Regions from separate parts of the Lysinibacillus sp. NPDC096212 genome, predicted to be linked through region 1. Evidence: riboswitches for the same ligand, from Rfam matches in the RefSeq annotation. Region 1 holds a riboswitch; each other region holds the start of a gene.
What was found. Region 1 has a riboswitch for thiamine pyrophosphate ahead of thiC (phosphomethylpyrimidine synthase ThiC). Riboswitches for the same ligand answer to the same signal wherever they lie in the genome.
Positions count from the first base shown of each region.

Region 2: another riboswitch for thiamine pyrophosphate. It lies ahead of thiM (hydroxyethylthiazole kinase); the one in region 1 lies ahead of thiC (phosphomethylpyrimidine synthase ThiC).
Region 3: another riboswitch for thiamine pyrophosphate. It lies ahead of ACIQ7T_RS26710 (ABC transporter substrate-binding protein); the one in region 1 lies ahead of thiC (phosphomethylpyrimidine synthase ThiC).

Region 1 covers NZ_JBIWFQ010000031.1:14,331-21,059, forward strand. The annotation lists gene ACIQ7T_RS23130 (catalase) at 247-1,752, shown strand; gene thiC (phosphomethylpyrimidine synthase ThiC) at 1,922-3,700, opposite strand; TPP riboswitch at 3,834-3,948, opposite strand; gene ACIQ7T_RS23140 (AEC family transporter) at 4,247-5,176, opposite strand; gene ACIQ7T_RS23145 (S-layer protein) at 5,570-6,729, shown strand, end outside.
Region 2 covers NZ_JBIWFQ010000002.1:119,336-126,064, forward strand. The annotation lists gene thiI (tRNA uracil 4-sulfurtransferase ThiI) at 1-921, shown strand, start outside; gene ACIQ7T_RS02270 (alpha/beta-type small acid-soluble spore protein) at 1,077-1,289, shown strand; gene thiE (thiamine phosphate synthase) at 1,522-2,154, opposite strand; gene thiD (bifunctional hydroxymethylpyrimidine kinase/phosphomethylpyrimidine kinase) at 2,144-2,968, opposite strand; gene thiM (hydroxyethylthiazole kinase) at 2,968-3,723, opposite strand; TPP riboswitch at 3,813-3,911, opposite strand; gene mbcS (acyl-CoA synthetase MbcS) at 4,141-5,730, shown strand; gene sppA (signal peptide peptidase SppA) at 6,011-6,729, shown strand, end outside.
Region 3 covers NZ_JBIWFQ010000047.1:1,012-7,740, reverse strand. The annotation lists gene parE (DNA topoisomerase IV subunit B) at 1-818, shown strand, start outside; gene parC (DNA topoisomerase IV subunit A) at 815-3,247, shown strand; TPP riboswitch at 3,708-3,817, shown strand; gene ACIQ7T_RS26710 (ABC transporter substrate-binding protein) at 3,999-4,994, shown strand; gene ACIQ7T_RS26705 (thiamine-binding protein) at 4,996-5,286, shown strand; gene ACIQ7T_RS26700 (ABC transporter permease) at 5,286-6,056, shown strand; gene ACIQ7T_RS26695 (ABC transporter ATP-binding protein) at 6,034-6,729, shown strand, end outside.

The DNA.
Region 1 (6,729 bases):
TTATTCTTAAGCTCCCTCTTCTTCATAACTTATTTTTAAGTAATTCTCGAAAATGTTTAAAAAACCTAAATTAGTGGTAAAGGTTAATCATAATCCTTTTAAGTCTAGCATATATTTATAATTTATATATTACTATAAAAATTCTTTAACAATAATGATTATAATTTACTAGCAATTCTAGTTTGCGTTTGTTATAGTTATTGATGAAGAGTTTGACTCACAATTTTTCTTAGGAGGTAAACTAATATGACAAATGAAAATAATCGTAGCCGTCGTTTTACAACAGCAGGTGGTGCTCCAGTAGTAAGCAACCACGATTCTATGTCAGCAGGTCCTCGTGGTCCTCTATTACTTCAGGATGTATGGCTAATTGAAAAATTAGCGAACTTCAACCGTGAAGTTATTCCTGAACGTCGTATGCACGCTAAAGGTTCAGGTGCATTCGGTACTCTCACTGTAACGCATGATATTACTAAATATACAAAAGCAAAAATCTTCTCAGAAGTTGGAAAAAAGACTGAGATGTTTGCACGCTTCTCAACAGTTGCAGGTGAGCGTGGTGCAGCGGATGCTGAGCGCGATATTCGTGGCTTCGCACTTAAGTTCTATACTGAAGAAGGTAACTGGGATTTAGTTGGTAACAACACACCTGTATTCTTCTTCCGTGATCCTTTACACTTCACAGATTTAAACCACGTGGTAAAACGCGACCCACGCACAAATATGAAAAACGCTAATTCAAACTGGGATTTCTGGACTTCATTACCAGAGGCGCTTCACCAAGTAACAATTGTTATGTCTGACCGTGGTATTCCGACTGGATACCGCAATATGCATGGTTTCGGTTCTCACACTTATAGCTTTATTAATGCTGAAAATGAGCGCGTATGGGTTAAATTCCACTTCCGTACAGAGCAAGACATTAAAAACTTCACTGGTGCTGAGGCTGCTGAAGTAATCAGTAACGACCGCGAATCTTCACAACGCGATCTATATGAGGCAATTGAAAAAGGCGATTTCCCTAAATGGAAAATGTACATTCAAGTAATGACAGAGGAACAAGCTCGTGAGTTACCATATAACCCATTTGATTTAACAAAAGTATGGTATAAAAAAGACTTCCCATTAATTCCTGTGGGTGAATTCGAGTTAAACAAAAATGCGGACAACTACTTCGCGGAAGTTGAGCAAGCTGCCTTTGCACCATCTAACATTATCCCTGGTATTAGCTTCTCGCCAGACAAAATGTTACAAGCTCGTATCTTTGCGTATGCAGATGCACAACGCTACCGTTTAGGTGTGAACCACTACGCGCTTCCTGTAAATGCACCAAAATGTCCATTCCGTACGTTCCACCGCGACGGTGCTATGCGTTTCGATGGCAATCTTGGTTCAACTTTGGGCTATGAACCAAATAGCTATGGTGAATGGGAGCATAATTTAGACTATAAAGAGCCTGAATTACGTATTGACGGTAATGCCGGTATCCACGACTTCCGTGAAGACGACAACAACTACTTCGAGCAGCCGGGTAAATTATTCCGCCTAATGACTGCCGAAGAACAACAACGCCTATTCGAAAATACTGCTAATGATATGGCACCAGTTGAAGAGTTCATCAAACGTCGTCATATCCTGCACTGCTATTTAGCTGATCCAGCATATGGTGAAGGTGTAGCAAAAGCTATGGGTCTTTCATTGGAAGGTATGGATCTTTCAAACCCATACGAAAAACAACCAACAAACGTTTAATTTATTTCAGCAAACAAACATTTGCTGAGGCATAATTGATTTTTTCCACTTATTATTGATATCCAAATCCAACTTTTTACTCCATGTGAAGGGCAACTTCACATGGAGCTTTTTTATCTTAATGACCAAAAAAGGCTTGTGTCTAGTAGACACAAGCCCGCTCTAATAATTATTGATAAATTTGACTGCCTGCCTTTTTAAATTCCTTTGCCTTTTCCTGCATACCTTGGTGGATCGCTTCAGTCGTATTTAAATCTTGATCTTTTGCATAATTACGAATATCTTGTGAGATTCTCATACTACAAAACTTAGGTCCACACATTGAACAGAAGTGCGCAGTTTTCGCTCCTTCTGCAGGCAACGTTTCATCGTGGTATTCGACCGCACGCTCTGGATCTAACGAAAGATTGAATTGATCGCGCCAGCGGAATTCAAATCGTGCCTTAGATAGTGCATCGTCACGCTGCTGTGCTCCCGGATGCCCTTTCGCTAAATCTGCCGCGTGTGCAGCAATTTTATACGTAATAACCCCTACGCGAACATCCTCACGATTTGGTAAGCCGAGATGCTCTTTAGGCGTCACATAACATAGCATCGCTGTACCATACCAACCGATCATCGCAGCACCGATAGCTGATGTAATATGGTCATAGCCAGGAGCAATATCTGTTGTTAACGGCCCTAAAGTATAGAAAGGTGCTTCCTTACACACCTCTAACTGCTTATCCATATTTTCTTTAATAAGATGCATTGGTACATGCCCTGGTCCTTCTACCATCACCTGTACATCATGCTTCCAGGCAATTTGCGTTAATTCCCCTAGCGTATCTAGCTCCGCAAATTGAGCCTCATCATTTGCATCTGCTATAGAACCCGGACGTAAACCATCACCTAAAGAGAAGGCTACATCATAGGTTTTCATAATTTCACAGATTTCTTCAAAATGAGTATATAAAAAGCTCTCTTGATGATGATATAAACACCACTGCGCCATAATCGAGCCTCCACGGGACACTATGCCTGTTACACGATTAGCCGTTAATGGCACATAGCGCAGTAATACCCCTGCATGAATCGTGAAGTAATCAACACCTTGCTCAGCCTGTTCGATTAACGTATCACGATACACTTCCCACGTTAAATCCTCTGCCACACCATTTACTTTTTCTAGCGCTTGATAAATCGGCACCGTTCCTACTGGCACCGCGGCATTACGGATAATCCATTCACGTGTCGTATGAATATGCTTACCAGTAGATAAATCCATAATGTTATCAGCACCCCAGCGTGTAGCCCACGTCATTTTTTCTACCTCTTCTGCAATAGAGGATGACACTGCTGAATTGCCAATATTGGCGTTAATTTTCACGTGGAAGTTACGTCCAATAATCATCGGCTCTGCCTCAGGGTGATTAATATTAGATGGCAAAATAGCACGTCCTGCAGCGATTTCTGAGCGCACAAATTCCGGGTCCATATTTTCACGTATCGCTACAAATTCCATTTCTGGAGTAATAATTCCCTTTCGTGCATAGTGAAGCTGTGTTACATTTTTACCTTTCTTCGCGCGTAAAGGCTTTCTAGATAATTCCGGAAAAACATTTTCATTCATTCGCGGATCATCAGCTTTACGGAATCCATTATCTTCTGGCTTGATAGTACGACCTTCGTATTCTTCAACATCACCGCGTTCTTTGATCCATGCACTACATAAAGCTGGCAATCCTTTCGTAATATCCACCTTATACGCAGGATCAGTGTACGGGCCGCTCGTATCATAAACACGTACTGGCGCATTTTCCTCTTCACCAAAGCTTCCTGTCGTTGGACTTAGAGCAATTTCACGCATTGGCACTAAAATATCTGATTGAGATCCTTCTACGTAAACTTTTTTACTTCCTTCAAAACTAGACATAATCGTAATATTCTTGTCGCTAACTGTTGTCATAAACTACTTCGCTCCCTTTTACATTTATATAAGGACCGAATCTAGCTCACCCAAACAAAGACAAAAGCCGAATCCAAAAAAATTTGGATCCGGCTAAGAATGTAAAGGTATAGTTATTGCAAATAACATTGAGTGCAATAATGGTTAACTTTCCCACGCTGGTATGAGCCAGATCAGGTCCAAAGGGTCAAGAAACCTCTATGCGTTTCCCTCTCAGCCTGACTCATCAGACTCCCCTAGTTAATGCTATTAAGTTTGATGATAGTGTAGCAGATATTGTTAAGAGATGGAAGCTTCATTTGAATTATTTTTGGCTTATCATTAAAAGTTGTCGATGGTATTCATTAAAACTTGTGCCATGTATATTAGTTGATTGGAGTGGAGGCTGGGCGACTCCTCGGGGATCAGCGTCACAGATGAGACCCTGCAGCGAAGCGAAGCGAAGCGGCTCATCGGACGCCCCACGTTCTGCTAATAAACTTATATTTGTTAGATTCCACTTAAAATGAGAGGCTGCCATCTCTTATTCCAAATAGCACCTAGCAGTTAGGTAAACAACAGTTCCGCTACATAAATCACGATTGTCACTGTAATACAGCTTACAATCGTTGAAAATAAAACTGTTTGTGCAGCAGTTGCCGATTCTACGTCATATTCTAATGCCAAACTTGAGCTATTTCGCGACGTCGGGAACGAACTAGCTATAAAAAGTGATTGTGCCACGACACCGTCAAGACCAAGCGCAAAAATGATAAACAATGCTACGGTTGGCCCTATGACTAGTCGCGTAAAACAGCTAATGAATACCACTTTATTGAACATGGATTTGATTTCAAGCTGGGATAGTTGTGCCCCTAAAGTTATTAATGCTACAGCGATAAAGCCATCTGCCACATGATCTATCGGAATTCTTACAAACTGTGGAATAGCAATATTAAAATAGTTCATTGCCACTCCAATAATAAGTGCATGAATAATAGGCATTTTGAGGAAGTCTTTCACAATAGACATGCCCGATTTTGTTGAAGAGATTAAATTATACAAGCCGTAAGTGTAGGTCGTCATATTTTGAAATATTACAAGAATGACCTGAATTGCTACTCCAATCGGCTGGGTCACAAAAATCATCTGTGCAACCGGAATACCATAGTTACCTGAATTAATTAGGACAACACTATTTTTAAACACTGCCGCCTCTGTTTTTACTAAACCGAGTCCCTTTGCTAGAAAGTGACTAAGCACCATTTGGCTTCCGATAAAGAGTAGGATAAATAACGCAACTTCCCCAAGTACAGACAGCTCTATACTCGTTTCATATAAATTCACAAAAACAGCTGCTGGCATGAAACAATATGTAATAAGTTGGGATAACGCCTTTAAATTAAAGCGAAATTTCTTTTGTAAAACTGCGCCAAGTACTAGAAGCACTAAAATCGGAGCTACAATTTGAAAAAATATCATACCGAGATACACCATAGTGATGTCCCCCTTCCCTCTCCTATAGTAGTGCTGTTTTTATGCTTGGTCAATGTACTTCAAAATCAACTCACCGCTCATATCAAGGCATTTTTTCTGAACACATTGAACTAATACAGTGTCTTTAATAGATGGTAAAAGTTATCTTTCGGAACGTTATAGCGCTTGAAATGAGCGTGATTTCCGCACCAAATTACCAAGTTTCGCGCAAAAAAAACCGCACTTCACTTTCAGATTTTCTGAAATAATTAAGGATTCTTAAAAACGAACGATACAGAAAAAGGGACTACATTTCATTTAAGAATAATAAATAGTAAAATATACCCTTTATGTACTAAATTAGAGAAATATATGATATATTATCCATTAAATACGATGATCGGAGTGACTAAAATGAAGAATAAAGTATTAACGACTTTTATGGCAACTGCTATTACAGCAACCCTAGTATCACCAATGTCAACTGCAGATGCCGCTTCAAATGATTCATCTTTAAACCACTCAATTCAAATGGATGGGCAGGTAGCTGCAGCCAAAACAAAGGGGCAAACTGTTACCATTAACAACGTCACTAAAGAGAAAGTACTTACATCCAATGGCCAATTTAAAATTAGTCAGTCGCTGAAACCTCTCTTTAAAACAGCGAATAGCACTGCATTGAAGAATGCCCAAGCTACAATTGTAGTAAAAAACGGCGAAATTACGAGCATTACAGAACTAACATTAACTAAAGCTGGCACTGACAATAAAGCGGTATATTTTGATGGTGGTGACGCACAAATTGAAGGAAGCCTAACTGTAAATGCGGATTATGTAAAGGTTCAAAATGTAAACATTAAAGATAAGCTTATTGTAACTAATCTTGTGAAGAAGGCCATTACAATTGATAACGTTGCTATTGGGGATACAATTACTTTTAAGCCTTTATTGACTAGAAATATTAATTGGTTAAATGTTTCCCTAAAAGATATTAAATCTCCAAACATTAACTTGGAGCGCACTAAAGTAAATGTGACTTCTGACAAAGCTATTTCAAAAATCGATGTAGTTGGTAAAGTTGCAGCATTTGAAGTTACAGCCAATGTTGATAAGCTTACAATCGATGTTGAGAATGATTTTAGCCTTTACGGAGAAGGTAAAATTGAACAAGTGATCGTCAAACACGGGGCAAAGGTGGCATTAGATTCAGGACACCTAATTAACAAGGTGCAGGTGGATGATAAAAAAGCCTCTGTGATATTACCTGTGGTGAATAAAAATGAGCTTAGTAATTTAGTAGCTATACCTCCGTACGTTGCCGTATCCGTTAATGGATATGACGTTTTAACAACTGAAAGATGGACGACGCAGGCTGAACGTACAGCATTCGAATATGCCTTAAGCAGCGCAAGAGCAGTAGCTAATAATTCCAACGCCTCTCAGGAACAAGTAAACAATGCTATTACACAATACAGAATTGCATTAACCGTTTATCAAGCTGTGCAAAAAAATGGAACAAAATATGGTTATAGCGATAAGTCTTCATTACAATCAACGATTAATTCTATTCAGTA
Region 2 (6,729 bases), on a different contig from region 1:
ATGGATACATTTAAAAATGAGCAGCTTACTTTTAAAGTAGAAGTAAAGCGTACTGATAAAACATTTCCATTAGAATCACATGCCATTCAACGCGAAATCGGTGGTTATGTATTACCACAATATCAAAATTTATCAGTAAAGGTGAAAAAGCCTGATATCGAACTTCGTGTAGAAGTGCGTCATGACGCAACATATATGATGGCACAAGTTATTCCAGGTGCAGGTGGAATGCCTGTAGGTTCGAATGGTAAATCTTTATTAATGCTTTCTGGTGGAATAGATAGTCCTGTTGCTGGTTATTTAATGATGAAACGAGGAGTGCGCTTAGAAGCGATTCACTTCTTTAGTCCACCTTATACAAGCCAAAATTCATTGGAAAAAGTAAAGGTGCTTGCTAATGAATTAACGAAATTTGGCGCTAGTATTCGTTTACATGTTATTCCTTTCACTGAAATCCAAGTTCTTATTAAAGAAAAAGTACCTTCTAATGTATCGATGACAACAACTCGTCGAATGATGCTAAAAGTTGCTGACAAAGTACGTGAAGAAATTGGTGCGCTAGCAATTGTTACAGGTGAAAGTCTTGGACAAGTAGCGAGTCAAACCCTTGAAAGTCTAACAGCTATTAATGCCGTAACTAACACACCAATTTTACGTCCATTAATCTCATCAGATAAATTAGAAATTATCGATATTGCAGAGAAAATAGGCACATACGAAACGTCTATCCAGCCATTTGAAGACTGTTGTACAATTTTTACTCCAGCAAGTCCAAAAACAAAGCCAAAGCTTGAAAAGGTTGAGCATTATGAAAGCTTCTCGGATTTTGATGAACTAATCGAACGAGCAGTGAAAAACCGTGAAGTTTATATTTTCCCGAAAAAAGAGCAAGAAGCCGATAAATTTGCAGATCTTCTATAGAAGAAACTTGCGATTTCGTAAGCTAATGAGCCGACTCAAAGTCTTGAGTTGGCTTTTTTTTGTTCATTTCCTTCGGAGGTACAATTTACCTTTAAAATTTTTGTATTAAAAATCTAATATCGCACATTCTATATTCACAAGGAGGTGAGAGACACATGACTTCAACAAATCGCAGTTCAAACAAACTTGCAGTACCTGGTGTAGAGTACGCTCTAGATCAAATGAAATACGAAATTGCACAAGAATTTGGTGTTCAATTAGGAGCTGACGCTTCAGCTCGTGCTAACGGTTCCGTTGGCGGTGAAATCACTAAACGTCTTGTACAAATGGCTGAATCACAATTAAAAGGTATGCCAAACAACCAATAATTGCTTAATCAGCAAAAAATTAAAACCAGTGACCGTAAAAGGCACTGGTTTTAGTTTGTTTAAATTTTTTAATTTTTATCCCGTATTAACGGGCAGTAATTTATCTATATCAAAAGAGAAACGTTAGGTCCTCCCATTTCAATTCAATGAGAGCAAAGAAATAGGTGAGGCTAACTGCCCGTAAAAATCCGATTGGTGAAGACTAATAATCAGTGGGGTAAAAACGTTCACTTTATCCTACAAATGATTTAAATGTAGAGACTGTATTTGAAATATCCTCACTTTGGCAAATGGCAGAAATAACTGCTATTCCATCCGCACCTGCTTTAAATACCGTAGGAGCATTCGAGCAGTTTATGCCTCCAATTGCAACGATAGGGAGTTCAGGATATTGTATCCTAACTTGCTGTAAAAAATCAGTCCCACTAGGAGGATTGGCGTCACTTTTAGAAGTGGTTGAAAAAATCGGACCAATTCCTACATAATCAGCACCATATTGTAGAGCAGTTTGTAATTCAGCATGTGAATGAACAGAAACACCTAAAATCATATTGCCAATTTTATTACGCACCGTCGACACAGGAAAATCCTCTTGCCCAATATGAATACCGTCCGCTCTAAGTTTTATAGCCAGCTCGACATCATCGTTGACGATAAACGGAACATCATACTGTTGACAGAGCTTTTGACATTTGCGAGCAAAATCTTCATATGCTTGCCCAGTTAATGTATTTGGTCCTTTTTCACGATATTGAAACATAGTAATTCCAGATTGCAGAGCTTTCTCTAAAACGTTTAATGGCTCTTGTTTGAAAACATTACCTGTACCCATTATAAAATATAGCTGTAGATCGTCACGTTTCATGAATAATCACCTCACAGGAATCCTTCAAGTTTTGATAAGCAAAATGATTTGTAGGACCATGGCCATTACCAATAGATAAATTATGAGTTATTGCTAATTGAATAAATTTTTTAGCTTCCTCAATCGCTTCTTCTAAAGGTAGTCCCTGACCAATAAAAGCAGTTAATGCAGCGGAAAACGTACAGCCTGTACCATGCGTATTTTTTGTTGCAATACGAGTGGACTGCATGGAAAATGATCGACCATCTTGGAAAAATACATAATCAGTAGCATAACATTTATCCTCTAAATGACCGCCTTTAATAATGACGCATTGAACGCCCATTAGTAATAAGACCTTAGCTGCTTCTTTAATATCTGTTAAAGAATTGATTGTCCTTCCAGAAAGGGTTTCTGCCTCAGGAATGTTCGGTGTTACGACTGTTGCTAAAGGAAGCAAACAACTGCGTAATACCTCAATTGCTTCTTGCTGTAATAAACTTTCACCGCCTTTTGCAATCATGACAGGATCTACTATAAGCGGAATATTTCTTTCAGCTAAAATCTGTGCAATTGATTGAATTATTTCAGAGGAAAACAGCATTCCGGTTTTAACGGCACTTATTGAAAAATCCTCGACTAGCGCTTGGAGTTGTTTCTCAACAAAACTAACTTCAATTGGTAAGACATCCGATACACCAAGTGTATTCTGAGCGGTTAAAGCTGTAATAACAGACGTTCCAAACACCTTTAATTCCTGAAATGTTTTTAAATCAGCCTGTATGCCTGCACCGCCACCACTATCAGAACCAGCAATTGTTGTTACAATATGCATTATTGTTCACCACCCTTGGAAAGGCGATGTAGTTCGTTCAATACTGCAATTTGAAAATCGCCAATGTATGAAGTAGAAGAAGCGGCTTGTTCAGCCACTTTTTTATAAAGCGATAATGTTTCTACCAATTGGTCGAATGGTTTATTTCCTGCGACGTAGGATGCACAACAAATGGCGCTCAATAAGCAACCTGTTCCAGTAACTTCTGTCATTTGAAAATTTCCACCTGTAACCCATTGCTGATGTTCGCCATCAGTAATAAAATCCTTTTCACCGGTCACAATAACAATACAATCGTAGAGTTGAGCTACTTTTTGTGCCTCAACTTCTAAAGAAATTGAACCACTCCCACTATCTACGCCTTTTTGTTGCCATTCTACATCGGCTATAGCTGCAAGCTCTCCGATATTACAACGAATAGCCGCAAAATTTATTTCCTCAAGTAATTGTTGTACCGTTTGTTTCCGGTAAGTTGTTGCACCTGCAGCAACAGGATCTAAAATGACGGGAATACCAAGGGCATTTGCTTTTTTTCCAGCAAGTAACATTGATTCTTTCATTCGCTCGTTAAGGGTACCGATATTTATCAATAAGCCTGAGGAAATTGCGACCATTTCTTCAACCTCATGACTGTCATCTGCCATAACTGGTGAAGCGCCTATTGCTAATAAGCCATTTGCTTGAAAATTAGCCACAACATAATTAGTAATGCAATGAATAAGTGGATTTTGTTTACGGATAGTATGAAATACCATTTTAAGTCCTCCTTGTTGGATGGACGTAAGCGTGCAAAAAAGGCTCTTTTTCGTGTAGAAAAAAACACGCAAAAGAGCCTTTCATCAGTAAATAGATGTGAGTTGCTCCCTACGTCAGTATTAACTAACAGGTTCAAAGGGTCAGGTTTTACCTTCTCAACTCTAAATGAGTCCCCCTGCAATCTTGCTTTTAGTTGACCAAAATGTACCATATTATTCACTCGTGTTCAATAGGGAGTTTTTTTCTTCATTGCGAAAACGGCACTAAAGCTAAGTCGAAATTGATAGTACTAATACGTGACTGATGCCATATAGCAGAACATGATAGTTGTCACGACTTTAATGAATTGGAGTGAATTCCATTGAAAATGATAAAAATTGAGTTTTATAATGAGCGTACAAAAGGGGGCATTTGCCATGAAAAGAGAAGATTTAATCGCACCAGAATGGTATAACATTTCAGAGGAAATTGAAAAATATGCACAGGATTCTACTAAAAATGCATTATTAGTTTATAACGAAGATGAGGAAATTCAGTACTTAACATATCGAGCTTTACTTGAAAAGGCGAACCAGGCAGCACATGTATTTACATCTCAAGGTTTAAAAAAAGGTGATGTTATTTTGGTCATGGTGCCCAGATCAGTTGAAGCATATATCGTCTATATTGCTGCCTTAAAGGCAGGCTTAATCATTATACCTAGCTCAGAAATGCTGAGAACTAAGGATATTGAATATCGAATCAATCATGCCGATGCAAAAGGCGTTGTAGCATTTGAGCCTTATATTGAACAATTCGATAATGTGGGGAAATTACAAGAAATACAGCAATTTGTCATTGGTCATGCACAGGAACCTTGGCAGCCGCTGCTTGAAAAAATGCAAAATCAACCGACGACTTACATAAGTTCTACGCCGACTAAGAGTACAGACATTGCATTTTTAGCTTATACGAGTGGTACAACAGGCAATCCAAAGGCAGCGGTTCATACACATAGCTGGGGTTATGCGCACTTGCGAACTACTGCTCCAAATTGGTTAGGTGTACAAGAAGGTGACATTGTTTGGGCTACAGCAGCACCAGGATGGCAAAAATGGATTTGGACTCCGTTCCTTGCTACTTTAGGAAGTGGTGCAACAGCATTTGTTTTCAAAGGTCACTTTGATGCGGCAACATACCTTGCATTGCTTGAAAAATTTAATATAAATATTCTGTGTTGCACACCGACCGAATACAGATTTATGGCAAGTCTTGAAAATTTGCAAGACTTTAATTTAAGTACGATACGTCAGGCTGTGTCAGCGGGTGAACCTTTAAATAGTGAAGTGATAAAAGTATTTTCCGAAGTCTTTAATTTACAAGTACGTGATGGTTATGGACAAACAGAGAATACATTACTTGTTGGAACAATGGTAGGGATGGAGGCTAGAATGGGCTCAATGGGTAAGCCTACTCCGGGTAATACTGTTGAAATTATTAATGATATTGGAAATCCCACTGTAATTGGAGAAGTTGGAGATATTGCTGTACACTGTGAATCACCCGCGTTATTTAAGAAATATTTAAACGATCCCGAACGTACAAATTTACAATTTAGAGGCGATTGGTATATTACAGGAGATCGTGCATATAAAGATGAAGATGGCTATTTTTGGTTTGAAGGACGTGGGGATGATGTTATTATTTCGTCTGGATATACGATAGGCCCATTTGAGGTAGAAGATGCGTTATTGAAGCATCCAGCGGTAAAAGAAACTGCCGTAGTCGCGAGTCCAGATGAAATTCGTGGAAATCTCGTGAAGGCATTTGTTGTGCTCTCTGATGGTGTAGTTGGTGATGAAACGCTTATTAAAAAACTACAAAGCCATGTGAAAACTTTAACAGCCCCTTATAAATATCCTCGTGCTATTGAGTTTGTTACTGAGCTACCAAAGACTACATCAGGCAAAATTCGCCGTGTCGAATTACGTGAGCAAGAAAAAATCCATTATATTAATCATCGTTAATTTCCTAGGAAATAATGTCGAAAATCAAAGTTCCTGCTTTTTTTATGAACTTTGATTTTTTTTTAATATTAGATAATGTAGTATAAGTTGAATAGGTTGAGTTGGTTAAATTGGTTAAAGCTTTTGCATAGTATTGGTTATTTACTTAAATTAAGGAGTGATATTTGTTAAAACGGAACAGAGATCAACCCCTATGTTATGGTGATAAGCCATATTATTGCAATAAGTATGAAACAAATTAGGATATCAATCGTATAACGTTATGAGGAGATGGAAAGATATGAATGGTAAAAGGTGGACAGCTTTAATAATTGCAGGTGTACTATTAGTGTTTTCATTAGGGATCAACACTATCTTTGCAATATTTAAATCGAATTTCTTTAGTAATTTTGATAGCTTAATGGATGGAAACGATTTAATTGTAATGGAAAAGGTTAAAGAAGGTGGCGATATGGATAAACGTATTGCATACTTAAAGGTTGATGGAACGATTCAAAATGTTGGCTCAAGTACATTTTGGCAATCGGTTTCTTATGATCACCAATTTTTCTTAGATCAATTAGATAATATTTTAAATGACGAGACTGTGGAAGGTATCGTCTTAAGTGTTAATTCACCAGGTGGCGGTGTAAAGGAATCAGCTGAAATCTATAAAAAACTCATGAAAATTAAAGAAGAGCGACAAATTCCAATCTATGTAACTATGGATTCGATGGCAGCTTCAGGTGGTTATTATATTTCAGCGCCAGCAGATAAAATATTTGCGCAACGTGATACAATTACAGGTTCGATTGGTGTCATTATGCAATCTATTAATTATCAGGCGTTAGCAGAAAAAGTTGGTATTAAATATGAAACGTTTAAATCTGGTGAACATAAAGATATGCTTAGCCCAATGCGTGAAGTGACAGCGGAAGAGCGTGCTATGATGCAAGACATGATTAATGAAACTTATCAGGAATTCGTTCATATTGTGGCAAAAGGCCGTAATATGTCTGA
Region 3 (6,729 bases), on a different contig from region 1:
GTGAAGCGGCTCGTAAAGCACGTGAAGATGCACGAAACGGCAAGAAGAGCAAAAAAGCAAGTACCATTCTTTCTGGAAAATTAACACCTGCACAATCTCGAAATGCGGCGAAAAACGAGCTGTATTTAGTCGAAGGTGACTCTGCAGGTGGCTCTGCAAAACAAGGGCGAGATCGTACGTTCCAAGCGATTTTACCTTTGCGAGGTAAAGTTATTAATACAGAAAAAGCAAAGCTTCAGGATATTATGAAAAATGAAGAGATTTCAACGATTATCCATGCCATTGGTGCTGGCGTCGGAACAGATTTTTCTGTCGAGGATGCAGCGTATGACAAAGTCGTTATTATGACCGATGCTGATACGGACGGAGCGCATATTCAAGTGCTGCTACTAACATTCTTCTATCGTTATATGCGACCATTGATTGAAGCTGGAAAGGTATTTATCGCATTACCACCACTTTATAAAGTATCAAGAGGCACTGGTAAAAAAGAAGTGATTGAATATGCTTGGACCGAAAATGATTTACAAAAGGCCATTAAAAAAGTTGGTAAGGGTTACATATTACAGCGCTATAAAGGTCTTGGTGAGATGAATGCTGACCAGCTGTGGGATACGACGATGAACCCTGATACGCGTACATTAATTCGTGTAACGATTGAGGATGGTGCACGTGCTGAGAGACGTGTGACAACATTAATGGGCGATAAGGTAGAGCCGCGCCGTAAATGGATCGAAGCTAATGTAGACTTCGGTATGGAGGATGATTCAAATATTTTAGAAAATGAATTCATCCAACAAGAGGAGGACCAAGCATGAGTAGTACGGAAAAATTCCAAGATTTACCCTTAGAAGAAGTGATGGGTGACCGCTTTGGTCGCTATAGTAAATATATTATACAAGACCGCGCGTTGCCTGATGCACGTGACGGTCTTAAGCCTGTGCAACGACGTATTTTATATGCGATGTTTACAGAGGGCAATACGAACGAAAAACCATTCCGTAAATCAGCCAAAACTGTCGGTAATGTTATCGGTAATTATCACCCACATGGTGACAGCTCCGTATATGAAGCAATGGTGCGCATGAGTCAGGATTGGAAGGCGCGCCATATGCTTATTGAAATGCATGGGAATAACGGCTCTGTTGATGGTGACCCTCCGGCAGCGATGCGTTATACAGAGGCAAGGCTTTCTGCAATTGCAGCGGAAATGCTCCGTGATATTGGCAAGAAAACTGTTGAATTTGTACCGAACTTTGATGATCAGGATATGGAGCCAACTGTTTTACCTGCTCGTTTCCCGAATTTACTAGTCAACGGCTCAACTGGTATTTCGGCTGGATATGCGACAGATATCCCTCCTCACGCACTTGATGAGGTGCTAGATGGTGTTCTCATGCGCTTAGATAAGCCGAACACTACTGTTGATGAATTAATGACTGTAATTAAAGGGCCTGATTTCCCAACAGGTGGGATCATTCAAGGTGTCGATGGTATTAAAAAGGCGTATGAGACTGGTCGCGGTAAAATTATCGTGCGCGCTCAAGCAGTCGTGGAGCCAATTAAAGGTGGCAAAGAGCAAATCGTTATTACGGAATTACCGTATGATGTCAATAAAGCAAATCTTGTGAAGAAAATCGATGAACAAAGAGTGGATAAACGACTTGAAGGAATTGCAGAAATTCGCGATGAATCGGATCGTACCGGCCTACGTGTTGTCATTGAACTGAAAAAAGATGTTCCAGGACAAGGGATTTTACAATACTTGTTCAAAACAACTGATTTACAAGTAGCCTATAATTTTAATATGATTGCTATCCATAATCGTCGTCCGACAATGATGACATTGCCATTGTTACTGGATTCTTATATTGCCCATCAAAAGGAAGTTGTGACGAACCGCTCCGTTTATGATTTACAAAGGGCTAAAGATCGTTCGCATATCGTTGATGGCTTGATTAAGGCGCTTTCTATTTTAGATGAAGTTATTGCAACGATTCGTTCGTCTAATGATAAACGAGATGCGAAAACGAATTTACAGGTGAAATTTGACTTTACAGAAGTGCAATCAGAGGCGATCGTTAGCTTGCAATTATACCGATTAACGAATACAGATATCACAGAGCTTCGCCATGAACAGGATGAACTAAATAAACTGATCGCCAAGCTTGAAGGTATTCTTAATAGTGAAGCAAAGCTTGTACGTGTTATTAAACAGGAACTACTTGACATTAAAAAGCGCTTTGCAGAGCCACGTCGTTCAAAAATCGAACAAGAAATTGAAGAAATCAAAATTACGTTAGATGTCCTTGTCCCAAGTGAAGAGGTCGTAGTGACTGTCACAAAGGATGGCTATATTAAGCGTACATCTACACGTTCACATGCAGCTTCGAATGGTCAGGATTTTGCGATGAAGGATTCCGATTATTTGTTATATGAAGAGAATTTAAATACGCAGCATCATCTATTACTATTCACAAACCGAGGCAATTATATTTATCAGCCTGTCCATGAACTACCTGATATTCGTTGGAAGGATCTTGGTCAGCATATTTCTAGTATTGTGCCGACAGGGGAAGATGAATCTATTATTGCTGTATATGGTTTTGAGACATTTGAACAGGCCAATACGTATATTTTAACGGCTACGAAAGATGGACAAATTAAACGCTCACCTGTAGCAGATTATGCTGTTACACGTTATTCTAAACCAATCAAAACGATGAATGTTAAGTCAGGCGATGAAATGATTTTTGCAGGTATCGTGACAGACGAAGTAGAACTAATGTTAACAACAGATACTGCCTATGCTATTCGTTTCCCAATGGAGGAATTGCCAGTAACGGGTGTGAAAACAGGCGGTGTCAAAGGGATTACGCTGAAAGACGGAGAAGCATTAGTCGGCATCAATGTTTTACCGCCAAATGCCACGGCATATGTTGCGATTGTGACACATCGTGGTGCGGTGAAGAAAATGAATGTTGCCGAGGTAGAGATGACGAGTCGTGCAAAACGTGGCTTAAAAGTGTTAACAGAATTAAAAGCGAACCCACATCGTATCGTGGCTGTAGTCAAGGTAACTGATGAGGAACGGCTAACAATCGAAACGGAAAAAGGCGTGCAAGAGATCCTTGATGTACAAGCATTAACTCGAGCAGATCGCCATTCCAATGGCTCCTTTAAAGTGGATATAGCTACAGACGGTGCTATTTCACATGTCTTTACGGTCAAAAAAGAAGAGAAATAAAACTGATTTTATAGCCCATGCTCCTTAGAGAGCTGGGCTTTTTTTCTATATAGTCTAATCAAAAGAAAGGGTAGGTGTATAGTGACAATAAAGTTTTTAGGCAAATTGGTGAATCGGGTGTAGCTTTACAAGTAAGTTGTTATGAAGATTACTGATTCTTATTCAACGTCTTACTACTAAAAGCAAAAATTAAAAACCACAAAAGGTTCTTGATTTGATTATCAACAATAGTATTTAACAGTGCCTATTAAAACTTCGAACAATATACCGCTTCTTGATTTCAGGAGGGGATTCCTTTTAAATAAAAAATGTTTTACCAAAAAAACGGTGAATATTCTCAGGAAATGGAATTGTTGAAGAGAAAGATGAGGCTTTAAATTATATTTACGGGGCTTTCAGAAAACAGAGCCTTGTCATTTACGGATAGATATGGGTATAATAATCACGAAAAGTTCATATGGAAAGAATGTAGGGGGGCTGGTGTTGCCAGCTGAGATTGTGTCCGATAGACGCTGACTCTTTGAACCTGATTTGGCTCGTACCAGCGTAGGGAACATCTATTCAAAAAGTAAAAGTTTTTGATATTGATTACAAAACGTCTGGGAGGAATCCTAGGCGTTTTTTATGTTTTCAGACTTTTATTCATGCACAGACTTTGGGTTTGGGTGTAAACAGACCGTGAATACGCTTTCTTCTGGTAAACACATTCATTTATGAACAATTTCACACTACTTTACTTGGAGGATTCAGCATGAAAAAATGGTTATTGATCCTGTTGGCTACACTGTTAACATTAGTGGGCTGTAGCGAAAAAGAGGATAAAAAGGATACTAAGGGATTAACAAAAGTATCAGTCGTTCTCGATTGGACACCGAACACAAATCATACAGGTTTATATGTTGCGAAAAAACTTGGCTTCTTTAAGGAGCAAGGCTTAGATGTCGATATTTTATTACCTGGCGAAACAGGTGCTGATCAGCTTGTGGCGTCTGGCAAGGCTCAGTTTGGCGTAAGTTATCAGGAAGGGATTACACAGGCCCGTGTGCAAGATGTACCTTTAGTATCGATTGCAGCGATTATTCAGCATAATACTTCTGGCTTCGCATCCATTGCATCAAAAGGCATTTCGTCACCAAAGGATTTTGAAGGTAAAACATACGGTGGCTGGGGTGCACCACTTGAAAAGGCTGTACTACAATCACTTATGCAAACAGAAAATGCGGATATTAATAAGTTAGATATTGTCAATGCAGGCGATATAGATTTCTTCACAATGATGAAAAAAGATATTGATTTTGCGTGGATCTATTATGCATGGACAGGTATCGAAGCAGAACTACGTGGCGAAAAACTGAACATGCTATATTTAACAGATTATAGTGATCAGTTAGATTATTACACGCCTGTACTCGCTACAAATGAAAAAATGATTAAGGATGATCCTGAGACGGTCAAAGCATTTGTCGCTGCTGCAGCAAAGGGCTATGAATATGCGATAATACATCCGAATGAGGCAGCTGATATTTTACTAGAAGCTGTACCTGATTTAGATAAAAACCTTGTGCATAAAAGTCAGGAATGGCTAGCAGATAAGTATCAAGACGACGCTAAACAATGGGGCGAGCAAAAGCTAGCTGTCTGGGAAAACTACGCGAAATGGATGGCCAGCAACAAAGTTTTAGAGGGCGAATTTAACGCAGTACAAGCATTTACAAACGACTTTTTACCGAAAAAGGAGACAAAGTAATATGGCAAACTCATTAATAAGTGTACAAATTATCCCGAAAACTGAAAAATATGAGGATGTGATCCCATATGTCGATGCAGCGATTGCGGTTATCGACGCTTCAGGAGTTAAATATGAAGTGCACCCGTTAGAAACGACAATGGAAGGTGAGCTACCGGTTTTATTACAAATCATTGAAAAAATGAATGACAAGATGATTGAGCTGGGCGCGATCAATGTCATCACGCAAGTGAAAATTTTATATCAGCCATCTGGTATTACAATGGGTACATTGACGGAGAAATACCAGTGATGAGGCAAGCTTTCAAACAAGGAAGGACGATAATTTTTATCGCCTTCCTCTTATTCATATGGGAACTAATTGTCCGCTTTGCTGATACTCCACATTGGCTTTTGCCTGCACCGAGTGCCATTTTGAAAGAAGGTTTTCAATCGTATGAGACGTTTGTGCCACATGCTTTAGCGACTGTTCAATTAGCACTTCTTGGTCTAGCTATCGGGATAGTATGTGGGCTAACGGTTGCCGTGCTATTACATCGTTTTACGTTTGTGCGGGAGCTATTTTATCCTATTCTGATTATGTCACAGAATGTCCCGGTGCTCGTTCTAGCACCACTCTTAATCATATGGTTTGGCTTCGGTTTATTGCCAAAGCTCATTATTATTTGTCTTGTGTGCTTTTTCCCTATTGTTATTTCGGCAATGGATGGCTTTCGTCAAACTTCGCCTGAGCTGAAGCATTATTTTAGGATGATTGGTGCAACGAAAGCACAAACCTTTTGGAAGCTTGAATGGCCTTATGCGTATCCAGCGATTTTTTCAGGCGTAAAGATTGCGGCAACCTATAGCGTCATGGGAGCTGTCATTGCGGAATGGTTAGGTGCGAAAATGGGGATTGGTGTTTATATGACATTAGCACAATCTTCATTTCGAACGGATCGCGTGTTTGTAGCTATTTTTGCTATCGTATTTTTAAGTTTACTATTATTTAGTGCTATACAATTGTTAGAAAAACTTGTTGTGAAGGGGAGAGGACTCCATGCTAAGCATTCAAAACATTGATAAATCCTTTGATGCTCTTCCGGTTATTCGCAATTTATCGTTTGAGGTCAAGGACGGGGAATTTGTGGCGATTATCGGACCGTCAGGCAGTGGAAAAAGTACACTCTTTCAATTAATTGGTGGTGTTACTTCTATTGATAAGGGTGCTATTTTATTAAACGATACAGATATCCAGAAAAAAAGAGGGACGATTGGCTATATGCCTCAGCAGCCGTGTTTATTACCATGGCGTACGATAGTAGAAAATGTCACGATGGTCGAGGAGCTTCATAGAAAACCAAACGTGAACTTGGCCAAGGAATGGTTAGACAAAGTTGGGCTTGCAGCGTTTGAAAATGCGTATCCCAATGAGCTGTCAGGGGGTATGCAACAGCGTGTATCGTTTATTCGTGCCATTGTTAGTGATAAGCCCATCTTATGCTTAGATGAGCCGTTTTCTGCACTTGATGAGTTTACAAGGCTTGAAATGCAGGCGTGGCTTTTATCGATATGGGAGGAATATCGAAAGTCTATATTATTCGTTACACATAGTATCGAGGAAGCTCTGTTTTTAGCTGATCGTATCATTGTACTCACGAAACGACCAGCGACAATGAAAAAGGAAATAATCGTACCTTTTGCAAGGCCACGCCAAGAAGAAATTCGTCATTCCGCTTCGTTTACGGCTTTGAAG